Regions from separate parts of the Massilia niabensis genome, predicted to be linked through region 3. Evidence: riboswitches for the same ligand, from Rfam matches in the RefSeq annotation. Region 3 holds a riboswitch; each other region holds the start of a gene.
The links. A riboswitch is a leader RNA that binds a small molecule or an ion and turns the genes downstream of it on or off. The one in region 3 is predicted to bind thiamine pyrophosphate.

Region 1: it holds a riboswitch for thiamine pyrophosphate, as region 3 does, so the genes downstream of both, ACFPN5_RS08715 (beta/alpha barrel domain-containing protein) here and thiC (phosphomethylpyrimidine synthase ThiC) in region 3, are expected to answer to the same signal.
Region 2: it holds a riboswitch for thiamine pyrophosphate, as region 3 does, so the genes downstream of both, ACFPN5_RS20215 (TonB-dependent siderophore receptor) here and thiC (phosphomethylpyrimidine synthase ThiC) in region 3, are expected to answer to the same signal.

The regions. Positions count from the first base shown of each region.
Region 1 is NZ_JBHSMU010000009.1:136,863-147,341, reverse strand. It holds gene ACFPN5_RS08735 (YIP1 family protein) at 1-437, opposite strand, end outside; gene ACFPN5_RS08730 (extracellular catalytic domain type 1 short-chain-length polyhydroxyalkanoate depolymerase) at 625-2,361, opposite strand; gene metE (5-methyltetrahydropteroyltriglutamate--homocysteine S-methyltransferase) at 2,713-5,004, opposite strand; gene ACFPN5_RS08720 (LysR family transcriptional regulator) at 5,107-6,003, shown strand; TPP riboswitch at 6,126-6,232, shown strand; gene ACFPN5_RS08715 (beta/alpha barrel domain-containing protein) at 6,302-6,544, shown strand; gene ACFPN5_RS08710 (D-amino acid dehydrogenase) at 6,562-7,818, shown strand; gene ACFPN5_RS08705 (porin) at 8,010-9,032, opposite strand; gene ACFPN5_RS08700 (TonB-dependent receptor plug domain-containing protein) at 9,402-10,479, opposite strand, start outside.
Region 2 is NZ_JBHSMU010000015.1:1,290,777-1,301,255, forward strand. It holds gene ACFPN5_RS20190 (porin) at 1-869, opposite strand, end outside; gene ACFPN5_RS20195 (MarC family protein) at 862-1,605, opposite strand; gene ACFPN5_RS20200 (BCCT family transporter) at 1,595-3,175, opposite strand; gene pnuC (nicotinamide riboside transporter PnuC) at 3,461-4,054, shown strand; gene ACFPN5_RS20210 (AAA family ATPase) at 4,051-4,578, shown strand; gene ACFPN5_RS20215 (TonB-dependent siderophore receptor) at 4,585-6,699, opposite strand; TPP riboswitch at 6,802-6,900, opposite strand; gene ACFPN5_RS20220 (DUF535 family protein) at 6,942-7,901, opposite strand; gene ACFPN5_RS20225 (glutathione S-transferase) at 8,172-8,870, shown strand; gene dkgB (2,5-didehydrogluconate reductase DkgB) at 8,874-9,674, opposite strand; gene ACFPN5_RS20235 (MFS transporter) at 9,711-10,479, opposite strand, start outside.
Region 3 is NZ_JBHSMU010000003.1:430,679-441,157, reverse strand. It holds gene ACFPN5_RS02090 (valine--tRNA ligase) at 1-2,490, opposite strand, end outside; TPP riboswitch at 2,629-2,730, shown strand; gene thiC (phosphomethylpyrimidine synthase ThiC) at 2,793-4,718, shown strand; gene thiS (sulfur carrier protein ThiS) at 4,722-4,940, shown strand; gene ACFPN5_RS02075 (thiazole synthase) at 4,951-5,748, shown strand; gene thiD (bifunctional hydroxymethylpyrimidine kinase/phosphomethylpyrimidine kinase) at 5,745-6,506, shown strand; gene thiE (thiamine phosphate synthase) at 6,516-7,133, shown strand; gene ACFPN5_RS02060 (chemotaxis protein CheW) at 7,241-7,720, shown strand; gene ACFPN5_RS02055 (ion channel) at 7,848-8,513, shown strand; gene ACFPN5_RS02050 (S8 family serine peptidase) at 8,759-10,315, opposite strand.

The DNA of each region.
Region 1 (10,479 bases), on a different contig from region 3:
AGCGGGAACAGCAGGATGGCGGGGACACTCGACCATGCCGCGAGGGCGAAGCCTTTACCGAAGGAGATCCCGTGCGACAGGGCCTTGGACACGATCATCAGGTAGACACCGAGGAGCGCGAAAAAGAGGGGAAGCATCAGCAAGGAACTGACGAGGGAGGAGATCTGCATCATGTTTCTCGACATGAATTTCGCCGCCTGCTCGCGTTCCTCCGGCTTCATGATGGCCAGCATCTGGTCGAGCAGCCAGGCAAAATCGACCATCGAGAAGTACCAGAGCGTGAGCGCAGCCGTCGACACCATCAGGAGGATCGTCGGGAACCAGCCCCTTGGCTTGGCTTCCAGTCGCTGGAACGTCGCGGTCGGCTCGTAGAGCATGGTGGTGAAAGCGCTGGCAGGCGAAGCGCCGACGGTCGGTGCGTTATTGGTCAGTTCCATTTGTATTCTCCCTGGTAACCGCAAGTCAGGCGCGGCGATGGCGAGAATAGCAGTAAATATTGAACGGAAAACTCACCAATTGTTGCCAATACGAAAATATCCAGTGGGGGTGAGGGCGCTGCGTAACTTCTTCAAAAGGACAAAAAAAACCGGGGCCGAGGCCCCGGCAAAGGTCACACCTGTCACCTTATGGGCAATTGCCGATGATGTAGTAGCCGGCCGAGGTCTGCGCCAGCGTGGCCGTGTAGAAGGTGTTGTTCAGTCCCATGTTCTGGTTCGAGCCCTTGGCCAGCGCATAGCCGCCGCTGTCGTGGGCGCGTCCCGCCGTCACGTGGGCGTAGTTGCTGGACGTGGTCGTGGTGCACACGAAACCCGAGCTCGTGCTGCCCGTGACCGTCGCCGAGCGCGCACTTTCTACTCCACCATTGCCGAGTGCCGACACCTGGTAGTTGTAGCTCGTTGCCGCCGTCAAACCGGTATCGGTATAGCCCGTCGATGCCACGGCCGACGCGTTGACCTTGTTGCCGTTGCGGTAGACGTTGTAGCCGATGGCGCCATTCGACGCATTCCAGCTCAGCGCGATGCTGCTGGCGGACCGCGCGCCGACCGCGAGATTGGCCGGGGCCTGGAGTGCCGGCGCCGCGCCCACCAGGAACTGCGCGATGGGGCAGGCGCTTGACGTCAGCCCGGTGCTGCTGTCGGTCGCAGTGACGCTGCCGCTGTAGTAGCCATCGGCGCGCGCCGTGTAGGCCTTGCTGAAACTGGCGCCGCTGCCGGCCGCCGCGTCGTTCACCGGCGTTGGCCCGTTCAGCACCACCTGGTAGCTGCCGATCGTGCCGGTGGCGGCTCCGTTGACCGTGATTGTGGAACCAGAGGCGCTGGCGCTGCACGACGTCATGCTGGGCGCCGCCGCCCGCGCCACGCGCAGGTTGTTCTTGAACCAGAAGTCCATCACGAAGGCAGGGTAGTTCACTTTGCTGGCATCGACATAATTGCCGCTTTGCCCGCCGGCGCCGGCTGGCCAGGCATGGCCCATGCCGGTCACCGCGATTTCCGAGGTGCGCACCTTGCCGTTCGCATCCGTATGGGGAATGTTGCTGCCCCCGGTCGGCACGCTCACCGCCGCGCCCTTGGTATAGGTGCCGCCGTAGGCGATGCGCATGGCCGCCGCGTCGAGCGGGCCGTAGCCCTGCGCCACCGTGTAGTCGTTCGTGCCCCAGATGACGCCTGCGACCTGGGTGGCGAACTGAGGCGCATTGGCGCCGGCCAGGTTCTTGCAGTTGTTGGCGGCGGTGGTGGCCGTGTACCCGGACGGCACCATGCCGATCTGGCTGGTCGAGACGCCGGGCGGCGGGCCGGCGTTGATGCCGAGGCCGGCGAAAATGTCCGGCGCCAGGCAACCCAGGACCATCGTCTCGGCGCCGCCCGAGGACAGGCCGGCGACATACACCTGCTTCGGGTCGATCGCATACTGCGGGTTACTGACAAAACGGTTGACCAGGTCGAGCAGCACGCCCGAGTGCCCGGTGCTGCGGCTGTGCGTGCTCTTCGCCCAGTCCCAGCAGTGCGCGCCGTACAGGTTGCCGGTGGCGTTCGGCGCCAGGATCACGGCGCCGTACGCGTCGGCGGCGCCTTTCCAGTTATAGCCCTTGTCGCCGGTGCCGTCGATGATGTCGCCGGCGGCGGTCTGGGCGCAGCCGTGCAGCACCAGCACCAGGGCGCGCTTGCCGGCCAGGCTGGGCGCGGTCGCGGGCCAGTAGTAATTGCCGGTCAGCGCGCCGCCGTTGACGCTGTCGGTCGCCCAGGTCTGGTTGCCGCTCCAGGTGCCGGGACCGGCCTGGACCTGGGCCTGGGCGCCGGCCCAGGGTAGAAACGCGGCGAGGAGCAAGGCCTGGCGGGCCGCCTGCGGGAAGGAAAATGCCATTGGAGCCTCCGTTGCGTGGTGGGCGAGCGAGGACGCGGCGGCGCAGGAAAGCCGCACCCGGATCGTGACACAAAGGGAAAGACAGAGGAAAGCAGGCAGCCGCGCGAACGCTAGGAGGCGGGCGAAGGAAGGGAATGCATGGCTTGTCTCCGGTTGTCTATTTTATTGTGCGAAGGGAAATCGCCAACTTATTCTAGACCTGGAGAAACTGCGCACAAGCGGCGCGCAGGCACGCCGCTTGTGCGGTTTTGCACAGCAGGGTCCTCTGGCGGCTATATCATGAATCGCGCTGGCTGATCAGCACGATGTCCCCTCGATGCCGGCCAGCCTACGTCCGCATCGACACCGCTATTACGCTGCCTCCCGCAAAAGCTTGGCAGCGGCCACCATGTTCGTCAGCGCGGGCAGGACTTCGGCCCACTGACGCGTTTTCAGACCGCAGTCGGGATTCACCCACAGGCGCGACGCCGGGATCCGCTCGGCCGCTTTCTTCATCAGTTGCACGATGTGTTCCTGCGTGGGGATGTTTGGCGAGTGGATGTCATAGACGCCCGGCCCAATTTCATTCGGATAATCGAAATTATCGAATGCATCCAGCAGCTGCATGTCAGAGCGCGAGGTTTCGATCGTGATCACGTCGGCGTCCATATCGGCAACCGACGCGATGATATCGTTGAACTCCGAATAGCACATGTGGGTGTGGATCTGAGTCTGGTCTGCCACGCCGTTGGCGGCGATGCGGAAGCATTCGATCGCCCAACTCAAGTATTCCTTCCACTGAGCCCTGCGCAACGGCAGGCCTTCACGTAGCGCCGCCTCGTCGATCTGAATCACGCGCACTCCGGCTTTTTCCAGATCCAGCACTTCTTCCCGAATAGCCAGGGCAAGCTGCCTGCATGATGTCGAGCGAGGCTGATCGTCGCGGACAAAGGACCAGTTCAGGATAGTGACCGGACCGGTCAGCATGCCTTTCATCGGCTTCTCGGTCAGCGACTGCGCATAGGTGGTCCATTCCACCGTCATCGCTTTGGGGCGGCGGATGTCGCCGAACAGGATCGGCGGCTTCACGCATCGCGAGCCGTACGACTGCACCCAGCCGAACTGGCTGAAAACGTAGCCTTCGAGCTGTTCGCCGAAGTATTCGACCATATCGTTGCGTTCGGCCTCACCATGGACCAGGACATCCAGGCCGAGCGCTTCCTGTTCGCGTACGCCGCGTTCGATCTCTGCCTGCATTGCCTTCTTATAGCCGGTTTCGTCGAGCGTCCCGGCCTTGAAGGCGCTGCGGGCCCGGCGGATTTCCACCGTTTGCGGGAAGGAGCCAATGGTCGTGGTCGGATACACGGGCAGCTTTAGTCGCTTGGCCTGTTCAGCGGCGCGGCGGGCATAGTTGCTGTTGCGTGTACTCAGCTTGGCGTCGATCTCGGCAACAGCCCTTTGCACGACCGGATTCATCACGCGCGGCGATGCACTACGGCTGGCTAACGCCGCCTGGTTGGCCGCCAATGCCTCCCTCACCGAAGCACGACCGGCCCGCAGCCCTTGCGCCAGCACCCGCAGTTCCTCGAGTTTTTGCACTGCAAAAGCCAGCCAGGGTTTGATCTCGGCATCGAGATTCTGCTCGCTGCTCAGGTCTACCGGAACGTGCAGGAGCGAGCACGAAGGCGCGATCCATAGTTTGTCGCCGAGGCGCTTGGCTAGCGGTTCGAGCCAATCCAGCACCGCAGTCAGGTCGGTTCTCCAGATATTGCGGCCGTTTATGACGCCCAAGGACAGCACCTTGTGGTCCGGCCACAAATTGAGGAGCGGTTGTAGATCATCACGACCGGTGACCGCATCGACGTGCAAGCCTGCCACTGGCAAGTTGACCGCCAAGTAGCGGTTTTCCTCCAGCTGGCCGAAATAGGTGGCGAGCAGCAGCTTGACGCGGCAAGCCTTCAACTGGTGATAGGCAAAATTCAAAGCATGTTGCCAATCCTGAGTCAGCTCGGTAACCAGGATGGGCTCATCGACCTGTACCCATTCCACGCCTTGTTCAGCAAGTGTTTCCAACAACTGTGCGTATACATCGAGCAGGGATGGCAGCAGCGTTAATTTATTGGAATCGTCTTTTGCTTTGCCCAACGCCAGGTAGGTAACGGGGCCGATAATCACCGGCTTGGCTTTGACGCCTTGCCGCTTCGCTTCCCCTAGCTGCTCGACCAGACGTGTGGCGTCGAGCTTGAACTCGGTAGCTGCCGAGAACTCTGGCACGATATAGTGGTAATTGGTGTCGAACCACTTGGTCATTTCACCAGCTGCTACATTGCTGCAACAGGCATGCGGCTCTGTAGCCGACTGCGCCGAACGGCCTCGGGCCACGCGAAAGTAATTGTCCAGCTGATCGCCTTTCAAATTGCTCACGCGCTCGGGCAGGTTGCCCAATGTAAAACTCATGTCCAGCACCTGGTCATAAAAAGCGAAGTCACCCACCGGTACCAGATCCAGTCCGGCCTGGTCCTCCCAGTGGCGCTTGCGCAGTCTGGCCCCAAGGTCTTGCAGGGCATCGCGCGCGAATTCGCCCTTCCAATATGCCTCCAGGGCGAACTTCAGTTCCCGCGTGGCGCCGATGCGGGGAAAGCCGAGATTGTGGACGGTAATCATGGAAAAGATCCTAAATAGTTTTCAGACGGTCATAATAGAGACCGCCATACGATGAAGTAAAATGGTCTTTTTTCACATATCCATGAATATCGCTCATATATCATGCTCGAACGCATCCATCTCGCGACTTTGCTGGAAGTTGAAAAGCAAGGGTCATTGACTGCCGCGGCAGAAGTCCTTCACGTAACGCAGTCGGCGCTCAGCCATAGTATGAAAAAACTGGAGCAACAACTGGGAACGGATATCTGGTTGCGAGAGGGACGAAGCCTGCGTCTGACACAAGCGGGTCAATATCTCCATGTAGTTGCGCAGCGTCTGCTACCGCAGTTCTCGCTAGCCGAGGAACGATTAAGGCAATATGCTCAAGGCGAGCGCGGCACACTACGTATTGGCATGGAGTGCCATCCTTGCTACCAATGGCTGCTGAAAATCGTTTCGCGCTACCTCTCGGCTTGGCCGTTGGTCGATGTCGACGTGAAGCAGAAGTTCCAGTTTGGCGGAATCGGTGCACTGTTTGGGTTTGATATAGATTTGCTGGTAACACCTGATCCATTGTTCAAACCAGGTCTGCATTTCGAACCCGTATTTGCTTACGAACAGGTGCTGGTCGTGCACAAAGAGCACCCTTGGGCAAACCAGGAAGAGGTGGCGCCAGAGCAGCTCAACGAGGAAACCCTGATTACCTATCCTGTTCCGATCGAACGGCTGGACATATACAATATGTTTCTGCTGCCAGCGAACTGTGCGCCACGCAGGCACAAAACAATCGAAACAACCGATATCATGCTGCAGATGGTAGCCAGTGGCCGTGGCGTGACGGCATTGCCCAAATGGCTCGTGACGGACTATGCGCCGCATCTCCAACTTCGTACCTTGCGGCTTGGACCAGCAGGCATCAAAAAGCATATTTACCTTGGCGTCCGCGAATCCGACTACGCCATCGACTACTTGCAATCATTTATCGAGTTTGCGCGCCAGGCAGACCGCTATCCGTTATGAGGCCATCAGTTATCGGATGCGACAAGACTGCGTGGGCCATGTCGCGTCGACGCCCGGATGCCTGACAATTCCCGAATTGCCGGCTTGGCACGAACCGTTTAAAATCTGCTCTGCCGAACAAGGGCAAACGCTAGGGGTCCTGCATGTCGCGAACGCGACCTGCGGGTGAGAAACACCCTCTGAACCTGATCTGGGTAATGCCAGCGAAGGGAAGCATATTGATACTGGCCGTGTGCCGTCTCTCTACACTCCTTCGCTGGCTCCTGCTCAATCCATCGGGAAGCCAACAAGGAGCCACATGAATACCCCTACCCCCAAATTCCTCTCAGCCACCGCCATGGTGGACGAGGCGGCAACCCGCCCAATGCCGAAGTCACGCGGGATCGATGTACAGTATTCGGTGACGACGTCCGCCGGGATCGTCGACCGGGCCAGGGCCGAGCTCTTGCTGTCATGTGTCGTCATCGGCGGCATAACGACGCATAACGTCGCGCAGGAAATCGGCGTTGCAGTGCACGAATTGGCAGGCCTGTTTACATGACGGAACGGCGCGGACCGATGAAAGTCATCGTACTGGGTGCGGGCGTGGTGGGAACGGCGTCCGCATGGTACTTGCGGCAGGCAGGGCATGAAGTCACGGTGCTCGAACGCCAGCCTGGCCCCGCGCTGGAGACGAGCTTCGCGAATGGTTGCCAGATTTCGGTTTCGCACGCCGAGCCCTGGGCCAATCCCGCCACCTTGCTCAAGGTATTGCGCTCGCTCGGGCGCCAGGACGCGCCGTTGCTGTTCCGCCCGCGCGGCGATCCGCTGCAATGGCGTTGGTGCCTGCAATTCGTGCGCGAATGCCAGCCGGCGCGCGTTGCCGCCAACCTGAGCCGGATCGTCGCCATCGCCGATTACAGTCGCCGTAGCCTGCGGGCCCTGCGTGCGGAAACGGGGATCGAATACGACAGCTTGGCGCGCGGGATACTGCATTTCTATACCGACCAGCAGGAGTTCGACAGGGCCTGCCGCGCTGCGGCGGCAATACGTGAACTGGGCTGCCCGCGCGTGACGATCGACGCCGACGAGGTGGTGCGCATCGAGCCTGCCCTGGCCGCGGCGCGCGCCAGGCTGGTGGGCGGCGACTTCACCGCCAGCGACGAATCGGGTGACGTCTACAAATTCACGTCGCAGCTGGCAGCAAAGGGTCAGGCGGCCGGCATTCGCTTCCGCTACAACATGACCGCGACACGCATGCTTGCCGAGGCCGGTAAAGTCACCGGCGTGGAAGTGATCGATGGCGAAGGCAGACATCAGGCGCTGCATACAGACACCTTCGTCGTGGCCCTCGGGAGTTTTTCGGCCACGTTGCTCGCCCCGCTGGGAGTCAAGCTGTTGGTCTATCCCGGCAAAGGCTATTCGGCAACCTACCCGATCATCAGCGCGGCTGCAGCACCGACCGTGTCGCTGACCGACGACGGCCACAAGCTCGTGCTGTCTCGGCTGGGATCGCGCCTGCGCGTGGCCGGCACCTGCGAATTGAACGGGTATTCGCGCGCATTGGACACCATCCGCTGCGAGGCGGTCACGCGCCGCGTGCGCGAACTGTTCCCCGAGGCCTGCGACTACGATCGCGCAAGCTACTGGGCGGGCCTGCGGCCGCTGACGCCATCGAACGTACCGTACATCGGCACGACACGCTATGCCAACCTGTACCTTAATACCGGGCACGGCACGCTGGGATGGACGATGGCTTGCGGCTCCGGGCGGGCGCTGGCCGATATTGTTTCGGGCCGCAGGCCTGAAATCGAGCTCACATCCTGCGGTGAATAGCGTGGTTTTGTACCGGCAGTCAGGCAAGCGCCCGGGCGCCCATGCATGGCGCATGAGCGCTCGGGTCTACGGACAGCGAGCCCAGGCGAGATGACGGTCACTGTCACTCATTCCATCGGGTTGTCCCGCCGCTTTCTGCCCGCCCGGAAGTCACACTTTTTCTTCATCGGAGGTCCGTGCTTGCTACGCGTTTAGAACGAGTGGCGCACGCCGACGTTGAACACCGATGGATCGGCACCGAAGGCGGTGGCTGGCGGGGCGAAGGTGCCGCCGGCCGAGGTCAGGCCGAAGTTGCCGGTGCCGTTGTTGTTTACGCGGGCGTAGGTGCTGTACAGGTTGGTGCGCTTTGACAGGGTGTAGCTGTAGGCCAGCGTGAAGCCCTTGCCGCGGCCGTTGCCTGCCTCCTGGCGCTGCTGGTGGGCGGCGACGAAGAACTTGTTGGCGCCGAGGGTGTAGTTGCCGCCCAGGATCAGGTACTTGAACTCGTTGTTCGGGCCGGTCAGGTCGGCCTCCGAATAGCTGCCGCGCACTTCGAAGGCGCCGAAGGTGAGGCCGGCGCCGAATGCGAACTCCTTGTCGTCGCCGGTGGCCAGGCGCTCGACGCGCTGGTAGCCGGCGCCCACGTACACCGGGCCGTTGCGGTATTCCAGCGCGGCGCCGGCCAGGTCGCCCGACGGTTCGCTCTCGTTGCGCTCGCCTGCGCTGTACGCGGCCAGGCCGGTGAAGCCGGCGATGGATTCGCTCTTGTAGTTGACCGAGTTCGACAGGCGGCGGGTCAGGCGGTTGGCGCCGAAGCTACCCAGGTTCGAACCATAGAAGCCATGGCCGAGCGGGTCGCTGGCCTGCACCACGGCCGCGATCGGGCCGTATTCGCGGCCGACGGTCACGGTGCCGAACGCGCCTTGCAGGCCGACGACGGCGCGGCGCTGGAACAGGCCGGCGGCATCCTGCGCGCCAGTGTCCAGGGCGAGACCGGCTTCAAAGTTGAAGAGCGCCTTCAGGCCGTTGCCCAGGTCCTCGGTGCCGCGAAAACCGATGCGGCTGGTGGACTGGGTGCCCGAGCTGATCACGGTGCGCGCGCCCACGCCTGGGGCATCGGTGTCTTCGCGGCCGACCGAGGCATCGGCAATGCCGTAGATCGTCACGTTGGTCTGCGCGTGGGCCGCCAGCGGCAGGATGGATAACAGGGCGATGGCAAGGCTCGTCTTCTTCATTGATGCTCTCCGGTTGTTGATATGGGGTTTTCCGAAACGCCGTTCTCGTTGTCTTTCAGGACAAAAACGAGCAGTTGCAAAACGCTAACGCTACCAGTGCATCTGTGATAATGCCACGAATCATTAGCTCTTTACTTATTCGGTTTCCGTGAAGCATGTGCGCTGGGGCAAAATTGCGCATGATTCACCACAAAGCTTTGCCCCAAACCTGTGATCCTGTTGTTTGTAGGCGACGGATCGGCCGAGTTCCTGCCCCTGCCGCAACTCAAAAGTACGGTAGGGCTGATGCGAAATTGCCCCCAGAAGGGGGGCGGATGCATAAAAAACCGGGGCACGCGGCCCCGGTTCGATAATCATGGCGGGATGGCCTCAAAACTTGAAGTTGGCCCGCGCGTAGTAATAACCGCCATTGATCCCGATCGGCGAAAACGATGGATAGATCGTGACCGCCGAATTGTCGAGGTTCTCGCGCTGGATGCGCAGCACCTCCGGGTTGATCCCGTCCGGGTACTTGTTGAAGAGGTTGTTCGCGCCGACCGCCAGCGTCCAGGCCTGGCTGATCTTGTACGCCGCCTCCAGGTCGGTCACCGCCAGGTTGCCGATTTCGGTCTTGTAATAGGTGGCGCCGCCGTCCGGCGACTGCATCTCGGACGATTTGCCGTAGATCGCTTCGCGCAGATTGACCGTCCATGCGCCTGACTTCCATAAGGCGCCCAGGTTCAGGCGCAGCCTGGGGGACGCGGTTTCGATGTCCGAGATCGCCGTGGTGTCGAGCAGCAGCTGGGGCTGCAGCTGGATTGGCGCCTGGTTGACCTGGATGACCTTGACCACGTTGTAGTTGGCCGCCGCCGACCAGTCGACCCGGCCGTAGCCGCCGTAGTTGCTGCTTTTGGTGGCAACGAATTCAAGGCCGCGGCTGCGGGTGTTGACCGCGTTCGAGAAGATGTTGATGCCGGTTTCGACGACCGTGGGGTCGAGCACGTTGCCGTTGGCGAGGATCGCCGCCGTCACCGCCGGCGAATTCACCGCGCCACCCGAGCCGTACAGGGCGCCGCTGCCGACGATGCGGTCGCGGATCTTGATCTGGTAGGCGTCGAGCGTGACCGTGAGGCCGGGGGCGGGGTTCAGGACCATGCCGGCCGACAGGTTGGTCGAGGCTTCCGGTTTCAGGCCGTCGATGCCGACCAGGCGCGCGCCCGGGGAGTTAGGCGCCAGCTGCACGAAGGCGCTGCGTGGCGAGACGTTGGTGGCCGAATAAAAGGATTCGGCCAGGGTCGGGGCGCGAAAGCCGTTGCTGAAGGTGCCGCGCAGGGCAAAGGCCGGCGAGAAATCGTAGCGCGAGGTCAGTTTGCCGACCCTGGCGCTGCCGAAATCGCTGAAATGCTCGTAGCGGCCGGCCAGGTCGACCGTCAGGTTCGCGACCGGCTGCGACGAGACGTTCACGTAG
Region 2 (10,479 bases), on a different contig from region 3:
TTTTCCACCTTCGCAAGCATCAGTTTGAACGTGTTCCTGCCCAGGACACAGCTGCCGAACACATTCATCGCTTGATTCCCGTCGCTCGAGAAACTGCCTCGCTGGCGGTTGCCGGTGTTGAACAGCTCGTACTTGATCGCCAGGTAGAGCTTGCCGGCCTGATGGCTGGCGGACACGCCAAGCAGCCGGTCGCGCCCGTGGCCCGTGTTGCCGCGGTCATCGATGGCTGCCGCAAGGCGGGTGTTGCCGAAGGCATGGGCGGCGACGACTTGCCAGCGCCGGTCGTCGATGCGCGAGGTCGAGCGCCTGTTTCCGCCGCTGCCCGCATACGCTGCCGCCAAGGAAAAGCCGTTGAATTCCGGGCTGGACCAGGCAACAGTGTCGGCGACGCGAAAGACAGTATAGGTGGCAAAGCCGGTGTAATAGCTGCTGAACCTGTCCACCGGCGCTGCGATGACGTTGTAGTAGGGCATCCATTGCTGACCGTAGGCGAGTGTTCCGAACTTGCCCCGCAATCCAAGCTGGGCGATCCTGAGCCGCTGCCCTCCGCCGCGGCTCGCATTACCCTGATCGTAGGGGTCGCGGATCCGGAAATTTGCGGAATCAACGGGAAGTTCCAGTTGACCAGTCAGCACCAGGCCGGTGCTTAGCGAATATTCGGCTTTGATTCCCAGCCGGGAGTAGGCGTCGCGCACGGACATATAACTGTTCAGGCGCTCGGTGCGATCCGGGCTGACTGCCTCGACTTGCGTACGGAGCGAACCGTAAAAGTCGACATCGGAGCCGCCCTGGGCAGCAACGCCGGTCCAGAATATGGCGGCCGGCAGCCCGAGTGCCAGGCCGACCGGATTGACGTGCGGTTTAGCCATCGCGGGTCACCGCAGGCAGGAAGCCAGACAGGGGCCAGGTTCCCACCAATCGGGTGGAGCGGGCCATCACGTCGAGCATCAGTTCGCTCAGGCCGTCCCACACGATCTGTACGCCAAGGCACAGCAGGATGAAGGCCGTCAGGCGCAGGAAAACTGCGGTTCCGGCATCGCCGATAAGCCGCAGAAAATGCTCCCCATAGCGAAAGGCGAGATAGAGCAGCACGCCGATGATGGCCAGCGCGAGCAAGGCGCCGCCCATGCGTGCCACCGATATCACAAGGCGGACATCGTGCAGGGCGACGCCCACCGTGATGGCGACCGAGATCGATGCCGGACCGCAGCTGATCGGGAAGGTGAGGGGATAGAACGCCTGATGGTATGCGTGGTCCGAGGTGAACCCTTCGGCCAGGGCTACCCGGCTGTCGGGTGTGCTCGGCGTCGCACTGAGCAGGCGCCATGCAACGGAAGCGAGCAGCAGGCCGCCGCCGACACGGACGATGGGCAGGGAGATGCCAAAAAAATCGAGTACATAGGACCCGACCAGCATCGAACCCGTCATCAGCCAGAACATGTTGCGCGCGATGCGGCGCGCCAGCAGGGTGCGGGTTGCCGGCGATGCACCATCGGTCATACTCAGGAAGATCGGCGCCGTTGCAGCGGGATTCAGGATGGGCAGCATGGTCGCCAGCACGAAGAGAAAGCCTTTGGCGACTGCCAGCGCGAGTTCAACTGTCATGGCCGTCAGCCGCGTTACCGGTTCGCTGCTCCGACGCCTTCAGTTTCTGCTCGCGCGCGATCCAGTCTTCGATTGCGCGGCGCGCACGCCGCTTGGTGGCCTTCTCGCGCAGTGCTTCCAGGCTCAGCACGCGGTACAGCCCCACCATCACCGCCACCATCAACAGCGCAAAGGGCAGCGCGGCCACGGTAATCAGTGTCTGCAGCGCGTCCAGGCCCCCGGCGACCAGCATGGCCGTGGCGATCAGCGCGATGGCGATGCCCCAGGCGAACTTGCGCGACAGTGGTGGGTCGCCGGCGGACTCACTCGACATCAGGCCGAGTACCAGCACGGCGGAATCGGCCGAGGTGACGAAGAAGATCACCAGCAGCAGGATACTCAGGCCCGAGAGCAGCCCGGCCAGGGGCAGGACGTCATACATGCGGAACAGGACCGTCTCGTAGCCCGCTGCAAGCGCGCCGGCCATGTCCGCGCCCCCGAAGAGCTGCGCCCACAGCGCGGTACCGCCGAAGGTGGCGAACCAGGCGAAGCCGAGCAGGCTGGGCGCGACGACCACGCCGAGCACGAATTCGCGCACCGTGCGCCCGTAGGACACGCGCGCGATGAACGAGCCCACGAACGGCGACCAGGAGATCCACCACGCCCAGTAGAAGATGGTCCAGTCGGCGACCCAGGTGTTCGCGGAGAACGGCGACATGCGCAGGCTCATCTCCACCAGGTGGTCGAGGTAGCTGCCCAGTGAGGTGGTGAAGGTATCGAAGATGAAGCCGGTCGGCCCGAGCACTGCCACCGTCAGCAGCAGTACGCCGGCCAGGGCGAGGTTGAAGCTCGACAGCCACTTGATGCCGCGATCGACGCCGCTGGCGCTCGAGGCCATGTACAGCACGAAGCAGACTCCGATCACCGTCAGCTGCATGTTCAGGCCGCCCGGCAGGCCGAACACGCGGGATATCCCGGCGCTGATCTGCATGGTGCCGAAGCCAAGCGTGGTGGCCACCCCAATTGCCGTGGCAACCACGGCGACGATGTTGACCAGCTTGCCGATCCAGCCGAGGTGACGGTCGCCGATCAGCGGCTGCAACAGGTCGCTGATCAGGCCGCGCCCGTTCCGGTTGTACTGGAACCAGGCGATCGCCAACCCCATCAGCGCATAGATCGCCCACGGGTGCAGGCCCCAGTGGAAGAAGGTGTAGCGCATCGCCGCGCTTGCCGCCCGGGGCGTCATCGGCGGCAGTCCTTCAGGCGGGGTTACCAGGTGCGAGATCGGCTCGGCCGCGCCCCAGAATACCAGGCCGATGCCCATGCCGGCCGCGAACAGCATCGACAGCCAGGCGGACTTCGAGAACTGGGGTTCGGCGTCGCGCCCGCCGATCCGCAGCGCCGCAGTGGGGCCGAAGGCGAGCCAGCCGAGAAACACCAGGGTGAGGAACACGATCAGCAGGTACAACCAGCCGGCATTCTGGATGACGGTGGCGAGCGCCGCATCGCTGATTGACTTGAACCGTTGCGGCGCGACTCCTGCAACCACCGCCAGCGCGACGACCAGGAACAATGAAATACGAAAAACCATATGTGCTCCCCGTGGGGTTGGGGCCAGGCCCGGCCAAGCCGGCCTCATAGATCACGGGTCAGGTCAGGAGAGGTGTGTTGAACAAGAATAGCATCAATCGCATGGAATGCCGGTTACAGGAGGGCGGCTGCAGGGCGCCGGCGCGGGCCACCTGCGCCTTCCCGCGTTGCATATTCGACCCGCAGGGCGCATACTCGCGAGCCCGATGAGCTGTGCTCCCCAATAACCTTTTCGACGCAGCCCAGGCGTGCTTTCCGCGCTCCATCCTGGCCTGCCGCCGCGTGCATGAACGATTCGCTTGCCTTTGCCGGTTTCATGACCACCCCGCTGGAATTGATCTCGTTCGCCCTCGCGGTCACGACCGTGCTGCTCAACATCCGCCAGAACCACTGGGCCTGGCTGTTCTCGATCGCGTCCTCGGCCACCTATGCGGTCGTGTTCTTCGACGCCCGCCTGTACGGCGACAGCGGCCTGCAGCTGGTCTTCATCGCCGCCTCGGTCTGGGGCTGGAGCCAGTGGCTGCGCGGCGCAGGGGAGTCGCGCCTGGTCGTGACCCGGCTCGGCCGCGCCGGCTGGGCGCTGTCCATCGCGGCCTGGGGCGCGGCATTCCTGCTGCTGTCGTGGTACCTGAAGACCTATACAAACACCGACGTGCCGCATGCCGACGGCTTCCTCACGGCCGGCAGCCTGGTCGGCCAGTTCCTGCTGGCGCGTAAAAAAGTCGAGAACTGGCACGTATGGGTGATCGTCGACGTGCTGTATGTCGGCCTGTACGTCTTCAAGGACCTGCATGTAACGGCGGTGCTGTACGCCGTGTTCGTGGTGCTGGCCGCGCGCGGGCTGCGCGCGTGGAGCAATATCGCCGTGGCGGCGCGATGAGCGCGGTGCTGAAAATTGCCGTCCTCGGCGCCGAATCCTCGGGTAAGTCGACGCTGTGCGAAGCGCTGGCGCGGCGCTACGACACCGTCTGGGTGCCCGAATACCTGCGCGAGTTCGTCGAGTCGACGGGCCGGGTGCCGTTCGAGGGCGACCAGTTCGGGATTGCGCGCACCCAGCACGAACGCGAAGGCGCGTCCATGGCACGTGCGAACCGGGTCCTGTTCTGCGACACGACGCCCCTGATGACGGCGCTCTACAGCCGCGTGTACTGGGGGCGCGTCGATGCGCAACTGGCCGCGCTGGCGAGCCGGCACGACTACGCGCTGACGCTGGTGACGGCGCCGGATACCCCATGGATCGCCGATGGCCTGATGCGCGAATCGGAGGAGGTGCGCCAGCGGGTGTATGCGATGGTGGTGCAGGAACTGGACGTGCGCGGCATCCCCTTCGTACTGGTGCAGGGGAACCTGCCGCAGCGCGTGCGGCAGGTGGAAGCGGTGCTGAAAGTGCTGGGCGTCGGCTAAAAGTACTTAGAAGTCGAACTGTGCCGACAGGCGCACGGTGCGCGGGGCGCCCGGGAGCAGGTAGCCGCCCAGTTGCTGGGTCACGTCGCGCCAGTAGAACTTGTCCGCCAGGTTGTCGACGCGCGCACGCAGGGTGACGCTCGTCCCGCCCAGCTTCATGCCATAGGCCGCGCCCAGGCCGAACACGTGGTAGCCCGGCACATTCACCGTGTTCTCCGGATCGAAGGACTTCTCGCCGGCATACTGCCACTGGCCGCTGAGCTTCAGCCCGGGCACTGCCGGGACCGCATAATCGGCCCACAGTGTGGTCTTCAGTTCAGGCACGTTGGTCACGCGCTTGCCGTCGATCAGCGAGTCGCCCGTGCCTTTCTGCTTTGCCTGCAGGGCCATCAGGTTAGCGCCATAGCTCAAGGCGCCGCTGCTCTTCTGCGCCGCCAGTTCGAAGCCGCGATGCTGCTGGTCGCCACTGCGGACAAACGTATTCGTCGCGTCCGTGTATTCGAGCCCCTTCGTGATCTGGAACAGCGCAGCGCTGACGGCCACTCCGCCGAAATTGCCTTTGGTGCCGAGTTCGAACTGCTTCGAGCGGCTCGGGCCCAGGTCCATGTTCTCGTTGCTGGTCCCCATCTCCGCCACGCCCCCCGCATCGAGCCCGTGCGCGACCGTGCCGTACAGGTTCCATGATGGCGCGAGGCTGTACACGAGGGAGACGCCCGGCAGAACGAATGAGGCGCGGTTCGAGGCCCAGCCGAGTTCAGGCTCGGGCAGCTGGGTGCTGTCGATCTTCACGTAGCGCAGGCCCGCGTGCAGCGCCAGGTCGGGCGTGAGCGTGATGATGTCCTGCACGAACAGGGAGCGCTCGCGGTCGCGGAAGCGCTCGCTCACCGGCCCGGTCACAGGGTTGCCGGGCGCCGGATCGACGACCTGGTTGTTGTAGATGTTGCTGGAGCCCGCGTAGTCGTAGACGTAGTCGCCGTAGCGGTTGTGGCGTTCGGCATAGGCGACGCCGGCGGTGAGCACGTGGCGCAGGCCGGCCGCGGCGAAGTGGCCCTGTACATGGGCCTGGATGCCGAACGGGGTCTTGCGCTCGCCGGTGCTCTGGTAGTCATAGACATCGTAGTCGCCGTTCGAGCAGTAGCCCGGATAGAAGCCTTCGCCTTCGTTGCTGCAGCCGTAGGGGAAGGCGGTGAAATCGTCGCGCTTGAACCAGTGCTTGTTGGCCGTGACGACGGCGCGCCACTCGGCGTTCAGGCGGTAGTCGAAGCGCAGGCCGAGGTTGGCGCTGTCGGTGTCGACCGGTTTCGTCCATGGCTGCGCGTTGAGCAGGGTCTTCGGCGACACGTTCTGCGGCCGGGCGACACCGCGGATCAGCTGGTAGCCGGGGGCGGTGATTTGCTCCTTGTGCTGGAAGTCCATGTCCAGCTGGAGGAGGGCATCGGGCGTGATCTGCCAGTCGAATGCGCCGGAGGCGAACTGGCGCTTGCCGTCGGCGCCTTCCACGTAAGAGCGCAGGCGCTCGGCGGCGGCATTGATACGGTAACCGAAGCGGCGGTCCTCGAAGCGCCCGCCCAGGTCGACCGCGCCGTACAGCGTGCCGCGCTCGCGCGCTTCGACCGTCACCGAACGCAGCGGCGCCTCGGTCGGGCGCTTGGTGACGAAGTTCAGGATCCCGCCGGGCGCGGCCAGGCCCGCCTGCATGCCGGCCACGCCCTTGAGCAGCTCGAAGCGCTCCTTGTTTTCCAGCGGGATCTGGGTGTCGGCCGGAATGGCGATGCCGTCCTTGCGGTAGCCCGTGTTGTTGTTCAACATGAAGCCGCGCACCGAGAACTGCTCGGCATAGCCGATGGCGTTGTAGGCGTCGCCGACCGAGGCGTCATAGGCGACCGCTTCGCTGGCGCTGCGGATCGACAGGTCCTGCATCTGGCCGCGGTCGATGGCGGTGATCGAGCTCGGGGTGTCGATGATGGCCGTTTCGCCGAAGCCGCCGACGCTGGCGCGCTCGCTGACCGACCATTTGCTGCCGGTCACGTGAACCGAGGCAATCGGCTCGGCCGTCTGGGCGGACGCGTTAACGCTGAAAGCCTGCGCGATGGCGCAGGCGAGGAGGGAATGCTTCAACACTGGTGTCATTGGTGTGCTCAGGATTTGAGCGACGCGAACGTGCGAACGCGGCGCTTTTAAACAAAAAGCCGGAGCCAACGTGGGGGAAGGGCAAACAAAGATGGGGACTGCGTTGCGCTTTCCTTCGCTGGCATTATCCAGATCAGGTACGAAGGGTATCTCTCACCCGGAACGCGAATTCCAGGACCCCTAGCGAGCCGCGAGTGTACCACGGCCCGGGCGGGCCGTGGTGGTTCTGTCAATTACACTTCCGCCGTTTCCCGCAGCGGCGAGGCGTGCTCGTGGTGCGAGCGCGCATGCAGCAGGTGGCGCTGCAGCGTTGCGCGCGCGCCGTCGCCGATGGCGCGCCAGTAGTCGCGACGCTGGGCCGCGCGCTTGCGGTGCTTGGACGGCATGTCGGCTAGCGGCTTGAGGTAGAAGGGCAGGGCGATCAGCCAGGCGTTGCCGGGCATCTCGACGCCGCCCAGGATTTTCCAGAAGCCGTCATAGGCGTTGGCGAAGTGCTTGACGTCCTGCGGGTCGTAGGCAATGTGCGAGGTGCACTTCACGGCCAGCACCTGCTCCATCCCGACCGCCTGCGCCACGCCCTGCATCGCCGCGAAGCAGAAGAAGCTGGGCGAATTGTTCGGGAAGCAGCGCTCGAAGGCCTCGAAGGCTTCGTTCGATTCGTTCCAGCGCCCTTGGTTGCGCGCAATAAAGGGCACCAGCGGCCTCGGCACGCCGGCAATGGCCCCATCGATCCAGGAGAAGGACAGCCGGTGCAGCACCTTGCCGTCGGCGATCAGCGCCAGCGTCAGGTCGCCCTCGGCATTCATGCGCGAGGCCATCTCGAGCCGGATCAGGAATTCGCTCTCGTCGACGGTATGCCGCCACAGCGTCAGGCCGCCCGCCGCGTACACCGCCTGCTTGTAGGCGGCGTTGAAGGTCGTCTCCTCGAAGCGGTAATGCGACAGCACGCACTGCACACGCTGGCGTGCGCTCAGGCCCTGCACCAGGTAGCCGCGGTGGCTCAGGTGGTGGAAGGGATCGTCGCCGGGCGCGGCCATCACATAGTTGCGGTAGACATCGAGCTGGCACAGGGCGGCATGGTCGCGGTAAAACAGCATGACGCGGGCGCTGCGCAGGGTCGACAGCACCCAGGAGGTGAACGGCAGCCGCCTGCGATGGGCCAGCCAGTGGCGGGTGAGGTGAGCGAGGATCATGGGGCGGTCCTTCGAAGACGTCGGGTTGCGGACAGGTTCATGGTGTCCTACCTGACGGCCTCGGGAGGTGAGATTGCTCAAGAGAAACAAATTCTTTAGGGCAATATTCCTCTTGGCACGGCCGCGCGCTGTCAACATGGTTCTTCCCTCAGGCGTATCTGTTTTTGTGTCGAACGTTCACGTTCGTTTCCTGAAAGATACCATACGTCACGGGCGCGGCCCCGCCAAATTCTGTTCCATACTCGTGGCTCCACCATGGCGGAGGGGAAGATGGCTTACGAACTGTTCTATTGGCCCGGCATTCAGGGACGGGGCGAATTCGTCCGCCTGGTGCTGGAAGAAGCAGGCGAAGATTACGCGGACGTGGCGCGCGGGCCGGGCGGGGTCGACGCCATGATGGCCGCGCTGAAGGAAGGCCCGACACCGGCGTTCGCGCCGCCTTTCCTGCGGGCCGGCGGCATGACGATCGGCCAGACGGCGGCAATCCTGATGTTCCTCGGCGAACGCCACGGCCTGGCGCCGCAAGACACGGCCGGGCGCCTCTGGACCCATCAACTGCAGCTGACCGTCGCCGACCTGGTCGCCGAGGCCCACGACACCCACCATCCGCTCGGCGCCGGCCTGTATTACGAAGACCAGAAGGAAGAGGCGCGCCGGCGGGCTGCGCAATTCACCGCGGAGCGCATCCCGAAATTCCTGAATTATTTCGGGCATGTGCTGGGCGAGCAGGACTTCCTGCTGGGGGCGCAACTCACCTATGCCGACCTGTCGCTGTTCCAGGTGCTCGAGGGCCTCGACTATGCCTTCCCGAACGCACTCGTGCGCACGCTGGCCGAGCACCCGAACCTGGCCGCTTTCCGCCAGCGCATCGCCACGCGCCCGCGCCTTGCCGCCTATCTGAGCTCGCCGCGCCGGCTGCCGTTCAACGAGGAGGGCATTTTCCGGCGCTACCCGGAGCTCGATACCTAGGGCTTAGTCCCAGGCTGGCGCGAACTCGGGGCCGACCAGGCGTTCGCCGCGGTCGAATGCGTCGATGGCGGCGATGTCAGCGGATGCCAGCACGAGCTGCGCCGCAGCCAGGTTGGCCGCCAGATTGGCGCGCTGCGTTGACGAAGGAATGACCGCGTGGCCCTTGGCCAGCGACCAGGCCAGGGCGACCTGCGCCGGCGTGGCCTGCAGGCGGGCCGCGATGCCTCGCACGGTCGGATCCTTGAGCACCTTGCCGTAGGCCAGCGGCATGTACGCCGTCAACCGGATGCCGTGGGCCGCTGCGAAGGCGGCGACGGCGCGGTTTTGCAGGTAGGGGTGCAGCTCGACCTGGTTGGTGGCGATGTTGGGCGCGCCCACCGCATCGATCGCCTCGGTCAGGAGCGGAATCGTGAAGTTGGAGACGCCAATCGCCCGCGTCAGGCCGAGTGCGCGCGCTTCCAGCAGCGCCGCCATCGATTCGGCCACCGCTACCTTGCCGCCCGGGGAGGGCCAATGGATCAGCGTCAGGTCGAGGCTGTCGAGGCGCAGTTTGTGCAGGCTTTGTTTCAGGCTCGGGATGAGGGCGTCGCCGGCCAGGTGATCGATCCAGATCTTGGTGGTGACGAAGACCTCGCCGCGCGGCACGCCGCTGTTGGCGAGTGCTGCGCCGACCTCAGCCTCGTTCCCATAGATCTGGGCGGTGTCGATGTGACGGTAGCCGAGGTCGAGGGCATTGGCGACGCTGTCAATGGCCTGCTGGCCCTGCAGGCGGAAAGTGCCGGCGCCGATGGTAGGGAGGTTCATGTCGGGTTCCTTGATGTATTGAGTCTTAAACGAGTATCAAACAAGTGCGTCGGTACGGGTGGGTGTGCGCAGCGCACGGGTATCGCGGCGGTCGAGGTGGCCGGCAAAGGTGGTCAGGGTCAGCGCGCCGAGGACGATGGCGGCGCCGATCGGTGGCGTCGCCATCAGGCCGAGCTCCCCCACGACCAGGCCGCCGCCCCAGGCGCCGAGGGCGATGCCGAGGTTGAAGGCGGCGATGTTCAGGCCGGATGCCATGTCGAGTGCGCCAGGCGCATCGCGTTCGGCGCGCTGGACGACATACAGCTGCAGCGCCGGCACGTTGCCGAAGGCGACCGCGCCCCAGGCCAGCACCGTGGCCACCACCAGCACCGGGTGCGGTGCGGTGAAACTCAGCACGGCCAGGACGGCGGCAAGCAGCCCGAACACGACCTGGAGGGCGCGCACCGGTCCCTTGCGGTCGGCCAGCCGGCCGCCCCAGATATTGCCGGCTGCGACCGATACGCCATACACCAGCATCACCAGGCTCACACTCGACGGCGCGAAGCCGGCCACGTCCTGCAGGATCGGTGCGAGATAGGTAAAGGCGATGAACGAGCCGCCGTAGCCGAGCGTCGTGATCGCATACACCAGCAGCAGGCGCGGTTTCTTCAGCACGGCGAACTGCTCGGCCAGGCGGGCAGGCTTGGCTCCACCGATCGACGCCGGCACCAGCAGCCAGCTGCCGATCATCGCCACCACGCCGAGCAGGGCGACGGCGAGAAACGTCGATTGCCAGCCGAACTGCTGGCCGATCCAGGTGCCGAGC
Region 3 (10,479 bases):
CGGTGCGAAGCCTGCCATGTTGGCGCGGTCCGCGTCGTTGCCCGGCTCGACGATCAGCGGCACGCGCACCGACGGCGACAGCTTCATCTCGCCGCGCAGGTTGCGCGTTGCATTCGTCAAGTCCTTGAGCTGGGCCATCCAGCCTTCGGCCGATTCGCTGATCAGCGCTTCGTTGGCGATCGGGTAGGGCTGCAGCATGATGCTCGCCCGGTCCGCGCTCGGGGTCTTGCCGGCCATCGGCGCGATCGCCTGCCACAGCGCTTCGGTCACGAACGGGATGATCGGATGCGCCAGGCGCAGGATCACTTCCAGCACGCGCAGCAGGGTGTGGCGCGTGGCGCGCTGCTGCGCCTCGGTGCCTTGCTGGACCGTGACCTTGGCCACTTCCAGGTACCAGTCGCAGTACTCATCCCAGACGAATTTATAAATCGTGCTGGCGATGTTGTCGAAGCGGTAGTCCTCGAAACCTTTTGCCACTTCGAGCTCGGCGCGGTTCATCAGCGAGATGATCCAGCGGTCGGCCTGCGACAGGTCGGCTTCATCCGGCGCCCCGCAATCTTTCCCTTCCGTGTTCATCATCACGAAGCGGGTCGCGTTCCACAGCTTGTTGCAGAAGTTGCGATAACCTTCGGCGCGGCCCAGGTCGAAATTGATGTTGCGGCCGAGCGACGCGTAGCTCGCCATGGTGAAGCGCACGGCGTCGGTGCCGAAGGCCGGGATCCCGGCCGGGAATTCCTTGCGCGTGGCTTTCGCGATTTTCTCGGCGGCGCGCGGGTCCATCAGGCCGGCGGTGCGTTTCGCCACCAGCGACTCGACGTCGATGCCGTCGATCAGGTCGATCGGGTCGAGCGTATTGCCCTTCGACTTCGACATCTTCTGGCCGCTCGAATCGCGCACCAGGCCGTGCACGTAGACGGTCTCGAACGGCACCTTGCCGGTGAAGTGCGCGGTCATCATGACCATGCGCGCGACCCAGAAGAAGATGATGTCGAAACCGGTCACCAGCACCGACGACGGCAGGAACATCTCCATCTCCTTCGTCTGTTCAGGCCAGCCCATGGTCGAGAAGGGCACGAGGGCGGACGAGAACCAGGTATCGAGCACGTCTTCGTCGCGGCGCAATTCGCCGGTGATGCCTTGGGCTGCGGCCTTGGCTTTGGCTTCTTCCTCGTCGCGCGCGACGACGATGTTGCCGGCTTCATCGAACCAGGCCGGGATGCGGTGGCCCCACCACAGCTGGCGCGAGATGCACCAGTCCTGGATGTTCCCCAGCCACTGGTTATAGGTGGAGGTCCAGTTCTCGGGCACGAACTTGATTTCGCCGCTGGCGACTTTTTCCAGCGCCACTTCGGTGATCGACTTGCCCGGATTGAAGGTGCCTTCCGGCGCCGCCTTGGTCATGGCGACGAACCACTGGTCGGTCAGCATCGGCTCGATGACGACGCCGGTACGGTCGCCGCGCGGCACCATCAGCTTGTGCGGCTTGACCTGTTCGAGCAGGCCCAGGCCTTCCAGGTCGGCCACGATCTGCTTGCGCGCGGCAAAGCGGTCCAGGCCCTGGTACTGGCTTGGCGCGTTCTCGTTCATCTTCGCGTCGAGCGTCATGACCGTGATCGGCGCCAGGCCCGCGCGCTGGCCGACGGCGTAGTCGTTGAAGTCGTGGGCCGGCGTGATCTTCACGCAGCCGGTGCCGAATTCCTTGTCGACGTACGAGTCGGCGATGACCGGGATCTCGCGGCCTGTGAGCGGCAGCTTGAGCATCTTGCCATGCAGGTGGGTATAGCGTTCGTCCGTCGGGTCGACCGCCACAGCGACGTCGCCCAGCATGGTTTCAGGACGGGTCGTCGCCACCGTCAGGTGGCCCGAGCCGTCGGCCAGCGGGTACTGGATGTACCACATCGAGCCGTCTTCTTCGACCGAATCGACTTCCAGGTCAGACACGGCGGTGCCCAGCTTCGGGTCCCAGTTCACCAGGCGCTTGCCGCGGTAAATCAGGCCCTGCTCGTACAGGCGCACGAACACTTCCGAGACGGTCTTCGAGCGCGCTTCGTCCATCGTGAAGTACTCGCGGTCCCAGTCGGCCGACGCTCCCATGCGACGCATCTGGCCGGTGATGGTGTTGCCCGACTGTTCCTTCCACTCCCAGACCTTCTTGATGAATTCGTCGCGGCCGAGGTCGTGGCGCGAAATCTTCTGGGCGTCGAGCTGGCGCTCGACCACGATCTGGGTTGCGATGCCGGCGTGGTCGGTACCCGGGATCCAGGCCGTGTTATGGCCGCGCATGCGGTAGTAGCGCGTCAGGCCGTCCATCACGGTCTGGTTGAACGCGTGGCCCATGTGCAGCGTGCCAGTCACGTTCGGCGGTGGCAGCTGGATGCTGAACGACGGTTTGTCGGCGTCGAGGGTGGCGGCGAAGTACCCGCGCCCTTCCCACTCTGCGCGCCAGTATTGTTCGATGTCGGCTGGTTCGAAAGACTTGGCTAATTCCATGATAGGGGCGGTGTGATGTGCGAAAAAGAACATTATAGAGGAGGAGGGCAAAGATGCGGTCGCGGTCCCGCCGTCCCTTTACATTCTTTTTTGCCAACGCCGGCCGACGCGCTATAATTCGCCCGCTGCCGCCATGGCAGCAACCGCTAGGGGTCCTGCGTTTCATTGAAACGCGGGTGAGAAATACCCTCTGAACCTGATCTGGATAATGCCAGCGAAGGGAAGCTTCGAGAAGTTGCGGGGTGCGCGCATGCGCCTGCCCTGTGTCTCCGACTCCTTTGCTGGCTCCGCAAAGGAGCCACATGAATGCCCCACTTAGTTCCCCGCTAACGTTCGATGCCGCCACCGCCGAGGTGGATAGCGCCGCGATCGCCCCGTTTCCCAATTCCACCAAGGTCTTCATCGAAGGCAGCCGGCCTGACATCCGGGTGCCGATGCGCGCGGTGGCCCAGGCGGACACGCCGGCCAGCTTCGGCGGCGAAGCCAATCCGCCGGTCTTCGTCTACGATACCTCCGGTCCCTACACCGACCCCGCGGCCCGGGTCGACATCCGGCGCGGCCTGGCGGCCATGCGCGCCGGCTGGATCGCGGAGCGCGGCGATACCGAACAGCTGTCCGGCCCCAGCTCGGCCTACGGCGCAGGGCGCCTGCTCGACCCGGGCCTGGACGCGCTGCGTTTTGAGCTGCAACGCCAGCCGCGCCGCGCAAAAGCGGGCGCCAACGTCACCCAGATGCACTACGCGCGGCAAGGCATCATCACGCCCGAGATGGAATTCGTCGCCCTGCGCGAAAACCTGCAGCGCAGGCAATACCTGGCCGGGCTCGAAGCGAGCGGGCCGATGGGCCGGCGCACCGCCGAACTGCTGGGCCGCCAGCATCCGGGGCAGTCGTTCGGCGCGCACCTCCCGCAGGACATCACGCCCGAATTCGTGCGCGCGGAGGTGGCGCGCGGACGCGCCATCATCCCTGCCAACATCAACCACCCCGAGAGCGAGCCGATGATCATCGGCCGCAACTTCCTCGTCAAGATCAACGCGAATATCGGCAATTCGGCGGTGACCTCGTCGATCGGGGAAGAGGTCGAGAAGATGACCTGGGCGATCCGCTGGGGCGCCGACAACGTGATGGACCTCTCGACCGGCAAGCACATCCACGAAACGCGCGAATGGATCATCCGCAACAGCCCGGTGCCGATCGGGACCGTGCCGCTGTACCAGGCGCTGGAAAAAGTGAATGGCAAAGCCGAGGAGCTCACCTGGGAGATCTACCGCGACACGCTCGTCGAACAGGCCGAGCAGGGCGTCGACTACTTCACCATCCATGCCGGCGTGCGCCTCGCGTATGTGCCGATGACGGCCCAACGCTTGACGGGAATTGTGTCGCGCGGCGGCTCGATCATGGCCAAGTGGTGCCTGGCGCACCATCGGGAGTCCTTCCTGTACACGCATTTCGAGGAAATCTGCGACATCATGAAGGCCTACGACGTCGCCTTCAGCCTGGGCGACGGCCTGCGCCCCGGCTCGATCTACGACGCCAACGACAAGGCGCAGCTGGCCGAACTGGCGACGCTCGGCGAACTGACGCAAATCGCGTGGCGGCACGACGTGCAGACCATGGTCGAAGGCCCGGGCCACGTGCCGCTGCACCTCATCAAGGAAAACATGGACCTGCAGCTGGCCGAGTGCCGCGAGGCGCCGTTCTACACGCTCGGACCGCTCACCACCGACATTGCGCCCGGCTACGACCACATCACCTCCGGCATCGGGGCGGCCACGATCGGCTGGTACGGCACAGCCATGCTGTGCTACGTGACCCCGAAGGAGCACCTCGGCCTGCCCGACAAGGCGGACGTGAAAGACGGGATCATCACCTACAAGATTGCCGCCCATGCGGCGGACCTGGCCAAGGGCCACCCGGGGGCGCAGATCCGCGACAACGCCCTGTCGAAAGCGCGCTTCGAATTCCGCTGGGAAGACCAGTTCAACCTGGGCCTGGACCCGGACAAGGCGCGCGCCTTCCACGACGAGACGCTGCCGAAGGAATCGAGCAAGGTCGCGCACTTCTGTTCAATGTGCGGGCCGCATTTCTGTTCCATGAAGATCACGCAGGAGGTGCGTGCCTACGCGGCCGCCAATGGCGTCGACGAGGGGCAGGCGCTGGCGCGCGGCATGCAGGAAAAGGCCGTCGAATTCGTGCGCGGCGGCGCCCAACTCTACCGCGAGGTGTGACCCATGCTTTCCATGAAATCCCTCGAGATCGAACTCAATGGCCAGCCCTACCGCCTGGCGGCAGGGCAGAGCCTAGACGACCTGGTGCGAGCGCTAGGCGTCGGGCAGCAGGCGGTGGCGCTGGCGGTCAACCGCGAAGTGGTACCACGCCAGCAATGGGCCGGCCGCGCGCTCCTGCCGCGCGACCGGGTAGACATCGTGCGCGCCATCGGTGGCGGCTGAAAGGAATGATATGAACGACGAATTATTGAGCGACGATTACTTGACCATTGCCGGGCGCCGCTACCGCTCGCGCCTGCTGGTGGGCAGCGGCAAATACCGCGACCTCGACGAGACGCGCGCCGCCACCCTGGCCGCCGAAGCCGAGATCGTGACGGTGGCGATCCGCCGCGTGAACATCGGCCAGGACCCGCATGCCCCGAGCCTGCTCGACGTGCTGCCGCCGGACCAGTTCACGATCCTGCCCAACACGGCCGGCTGCTACAACGCCCGCGACGCCGTCTACACGCTGCAGATGGCACGCGAGCTGCTGGGCGGGCACAAGCTCGTCAAGCTGGAAGTGCTGGGCGACGAGAAGACCCTGTTCCCGCACATGCCGGAAACCCTGATCGCGGCCGAGACCCTGGTGCGCGACGGCTTCGAGGTGATGGTCTACTGCAGCGACGATCCGGTGCAGGCGAAGATCCTGCAGGAGATCGGTTGCGTGGCCGTGATGCCGCTGGCGTCCCTGATCGGTTCGGGCATGGGCATCCTCAACCCGTGGAACCTGTCGCTGATCGTCGAGCAGGCGACGGTGCCGGTGCTGGTGGACGCCGGCGTCGGGACGGCGTCGGACGCGGCCATCGCGATGGAGCTCGGCTGCGACGGCGTGTTGATGAACACGGCAATCGCCGGCGCGCGCGAGCCGGTGCGCATGGCGCGCGCGATGAAGCTGGCGGTGCAGGCCGGGCGCGAGGCGTATCTGGCGGGGCGCATGCCGAAGCGATTTACGGCTTCGCCCTCGTCGCCCACCGAGGGGCGCGTCGCGTGACGGCGCCTGCCCGTGTGCCCGCGGTACTGGTCTTTGCCGGGCTCGATCCCAGCGGCGGCGCCGGTCTCGCGGCCGACGTGCTGGCCATCGCCGCCCAGGGCGCGCACGCGCTGCCGGTGGCCACCGCGCTCACGGTGCAGGACAACAACCGGGTCCATGCCGTGGCGCCGGTCGATACGGCCTGCGTGCTGGGCCAGGCGCAGGCGCTGCTCGACACCTGCGACGTGCGCGCGGTGAAGATCGGCATCCCCGGCAACCGCGCCAACGCGCTGGCCATCGCCGGCCTGCTGGGCCGGCTGCGCGAGCGCCAGCCGGGAGTGCCGGTCGTTCTCGACCCGGTGCTGGCGAGCGGCCATGGCGACCCGCTCGGCGAGGGCGATCCGCTGGAAGCCATGGCCGCATTGCTGGCCGTGGCCACCATCGCGCTGCCGAACGAACCGGAAGCGCGCGCCATCGCCGGCTTGCCGGTGGCCCAGCTCCTGGTCACGGGCGGGCATGGCGACGGCAGGTTCGTCACCAACTGCTGGTATGCCGGTGGCCGGCTGGTGCACCGCTGGCGCCGCCCGCGCTTGGCCGGCGCCTTCCACGGCAGCGGCTGCACGCTGGCGGCGGCGCTGGCGGCCCGGCTGGCGCTGGGCGAGGGCATGTTCGAGGCCCTGAGCGCGGCCCAGGCCTACTGCCACGCCACGCTGGCGCAATCGTTCGCGATTGCACCGGGGCAGCGCATCCCGCGCCGCTTCATCCACCCATCCACCTGAAAGGACGCCATGCGAGGCTTGTATCTCGTCACCCCGAACTGGAACGACACCGACAGGCTGCTGGCGGCGACCGAGGCCGCCCTGCGCGGCGGCGCGGCCATGGTCCAGTACCGCAACAAGGAAGCCGACGACGCGCTGCGGCGCGAGCAGGGCGCTGCGCTGCTGGCGCTGTGCCGGCGCCACCGCCGTCCGCTTGTCATCAACGACCATATGGACCTGTGCCTGCGGCTCGACGCCGAAGGCGTGCACCTGGGCGCCTCCGACCTGGCGCTGGCGGACGCGCGCGCGCTCCTGGGCCCCGGGAAGATCGTCGGCGCCTCCTGTTACGGCGACCCCGGTCTCGCGCAGGCGGCCCAGGTCGCCGGCGCGACTTACGTCGCCTTCGGAGGCTTTTATCCGTCGCTCGTGAAGAAATACGATTTCGTCACGCCGCCGTCGCTGCTCGAGGCCGCCCGCACCTTCCTTACCGTGCCAATCGTGGTCATCGGCGGCATGACACCGGCGAACGCGGCGCCGCTGGTTGCGCGTGGGGCGGGCATGGTTGCCGCCATTACCGCCGTGTACGGCGACCCGGAGCCGGAGGAGGCCGCGCGCCGCTTCGCTGCCTTGTTCGGCGTGGCCGGATAGTTGTAGCGGCGAGACAGCGCAACGATTCGGGATGGTCTGCTATTTATTGCCGTGCGGCAAAATCATATAATGCGGGAATCTTCTTCTCTCTGACCTACGGAACCACCATGGACACTACCTTGATGAACGACGGCGTGTACGAAGCGCTCGCCTTCAAGCTCGGCAACGAGGAATACGGCATCAAGATCCTGAAAGTGCAGGAAATCCGCGGCTACGAATCGGTCACCCGCATCGCCAGCGCCCCGGAGCACGTCAAGGGCGTGGTCAACCTGCGCGGCACGATCGTCCCGATCGTCGACATGCGCATCAAGTTCAAGCTCGGCGAGCCGACCTATAACCAGTTCACCGTCGTGATCATCCTGAACATCCAGGACCGCGTGGTCGGCATGGTGGTCGATTCGGTGTCGGACGTGATTTCGCTGACGGCCGAGCAGATCAAGCCCGCGCCGGACATGGGCGGCGCGCTCAACACCGACTACCTGGTAGGCCTCGGCACGGTCGACGAACGCATGATCATCCTGGTCGACATCGACCGCCTGATGTCGTCCGAGGAAATGGGCGTCATCGACAGCGCCGCCACTGCCTGAACGCCCGCCGCCGCCGCTCCCGACCCGCCCGCGAGGCGGGTTTTTTCATGCCGGCGCGCGCCGTGCACGCCACGGCCACGCTTCTGCCTACAATAGCGTCATCGACATCCACCAAGAGAAGAACACGATGCGCCTGCTCCGCCTGCTCGTCCACACCCGGCGTCACCCGTCCGCCATCCTGCTGCTGGCCCAACTGCTCGGCATGGTCCTGTACCCGTTCCTGGAAGACACCCGCTACGGCCACGTCGCGTTCAACGCCTTCGGCATCGTGATCCTGACCTTCACCATCCGCATGGTGCGCCGCACGCCGGGCCACACCTGGTTCAGCGTGGCGATGTCGGTGCCGATCATCGCACTGCTGTCGGCGCAAATCCTGTTCGACATGCCTTACCTGCAGCCCTGGTCCTCGGGGATCGAGGCGGTGTTCTATTTCTATGCCGCCGCCAGCCTGATCATGTACATGCTGGCCGACCGGCGCGTGACGACCGACGAGCTGTTCGCGGCCGGCGCCACGTTTACCCTGCTGGCCTGGGGTTTCACCCACCTCTACCTGGTGGTGCAGGCGCTGGCGCCCGGATCCTTCGCGGCGGCGGTGAACCCCGAGCTGCCGCGCAGCTGGACCGAACTCAATTACCTGAGCTTCGCGCTGCTGTCCTCGACCGGCATCGGCGACGTGATTCCGCTGACCGTGCACGCGCGTTCGCTGGCCAGCATCGAAATGTTCGCCGGCCTGATGTACCTGGCGGCGGTGGTGGCAAGGCTGATCGGGCTCACCATGCAGCCGCACAAGTAGGGTGGTCGGCTCCACCCGGTAATCGGCATTTACGCGGCCTGTGCGCCGCCACGCGTTCAACCGGCTCGCGAAACCTCGCGTCGCCTCATCTGCAGCTTGAACGCGTGGGCGGCGTCACTGCCGCGTGGATGCAGTCACCCGGGTGGAGCCGACCACCCTACGTCCCGTGCGGACGTATCGGGTGACAGTGCAAACGAAAAAAAGGACGCCGAAGCGTCCTTTTTTCTTTTACGGCGTGAAGTGAATTACATGCCGCAGCCCAGTGCCTTGATGCGGTCATAGGCAGCTTTTGCCTGGACCAGACCGAAGCCGTACTTGGTGTCGCGGCCGGCGGTACCCAGGTCGAGCGCGCTCTTGCCCAGCGAGGTGCGGATCTGCGCGCCGGTGCAGGTTGGGAAGTAGCTCCACACCAGTGCGGCCACTGCCGACACATGCGGGGTTGCCATCGAGGTGCCGTCGAAGTAGGCATAGTTCGATGCCTTGATGCCGACGGTGGCGGTCTGGCCCAGCTGGCCTTTCATCGCCGCACCATCGGTATCGGTCGCGGTGACCGACGGGATGTTGGTCACGGTGGTGCCCAGCGTGCCGCCGAAGGCGCCAGCGGTGTTGTTGTACACCACGGCGCCGAGGCCGCCGCTCTTCTCGCAGTTCGAGACCTTGGTCGCGAAGTCGACCGTGCCGCGCGCGATCAGGCAGACCTTGCCCGAGACGGCGGTGTTGACGGCGTCGCCGATGCCGAAGTCAGCCAGCGGTGCGCTGGCGGTTTTCACTGGCGAGCCTTCCATGGCGCCCGGAGCGTAGGTGCTCGCGCCAACCGTCAGGACGGCTTCCTGGCCGGTGCCCGTCGGCACGGTGGACAGGACGCTGACGCCAGGACCGGCCAGCTCGACCTTGCTGTTGTACTGCGAGAAGGTAGCCCACTGCTTGTTCTCGTCGACGGCGCCGACCATCATCACGCTGGCATAGCCTGCTGGATACGAGATCACGGTGTTGCCGTCGTTGCCGGCAGCGGCGATGTTCAGGACACCTTTCGATTGCAGGCTGTCGAAGGCGTTCTGCTCGGTACGGCTCGAGCGGCCGCCGCCCAGCGACATGCTGATCACGTTGGCGCCCGCTGCGCCGCACTTGTTGGCAGCGGTTGCAAGGGTCGACGAATAGGCCCAGCCGGCCGCGCCGAACACCTTGACGATGTGCAGCTTGAGTGCCTTGTTCGAGTTGACGCCGACGACGCCGGTGCCGCTGTTGTTGATCGCGGCGATGGTGCCGGCCACGTGCGTGCCGTGGCTGTTCTCGTCGGTGTACCACCAGCCGGTGCCGCTGTCGTATTCGCCGGTGGCCGGGTTGGCGGCCAGGTCTTCGTGTTTCTGGTCATAGCCCGAGTCGATAATGCAGACCTTGCGGTTGCCGGCGAGCGAGTCGCTCAGCTGGTCAGCCTGCACCTGCTTGATGCCGTAAGGGACTTGCTGGCCGCTCAGGTAAGGGGTGCCGGTCGACGGGGTGGTCAGCGCAAACGGCTTGCGGATCACGTCTTCTTCGATGTATTCCACGTTCGGGTTGTTTTCCAGGCCCTTGAGGGCGGTGCGCGGCACTTCGATGGACATCGCGTTCATACCGAAGATCTCGTGCTTCACCGAGCCTTTGGCAACGGTGACGGCTGATTTGACTGCTGCTTTCGCGCCCGGCTTGAAGGCGACGATGATACGGGTGGTGTCAGGAGCGGCCGCATAGGCGGCGTTGCAGAGCATTCCGACCGCGGCAGCGGCCAGACACAGGCTGAAAGTCTTTTTTGCAGCACGAGTCATGTTTACTTCTCCGTATAAAAGCCTATCGATATGCCGCGATATCTGTGACCGCGTGCACGTTTTTATTGAAAACGCTTGGTGCCGTAATTGAACGGCTGACCTAGTGTAGGCACGAAACCTGACGGTGAGCAATTGACAAATCAATCGTGCTCGGCGGTGTTGCA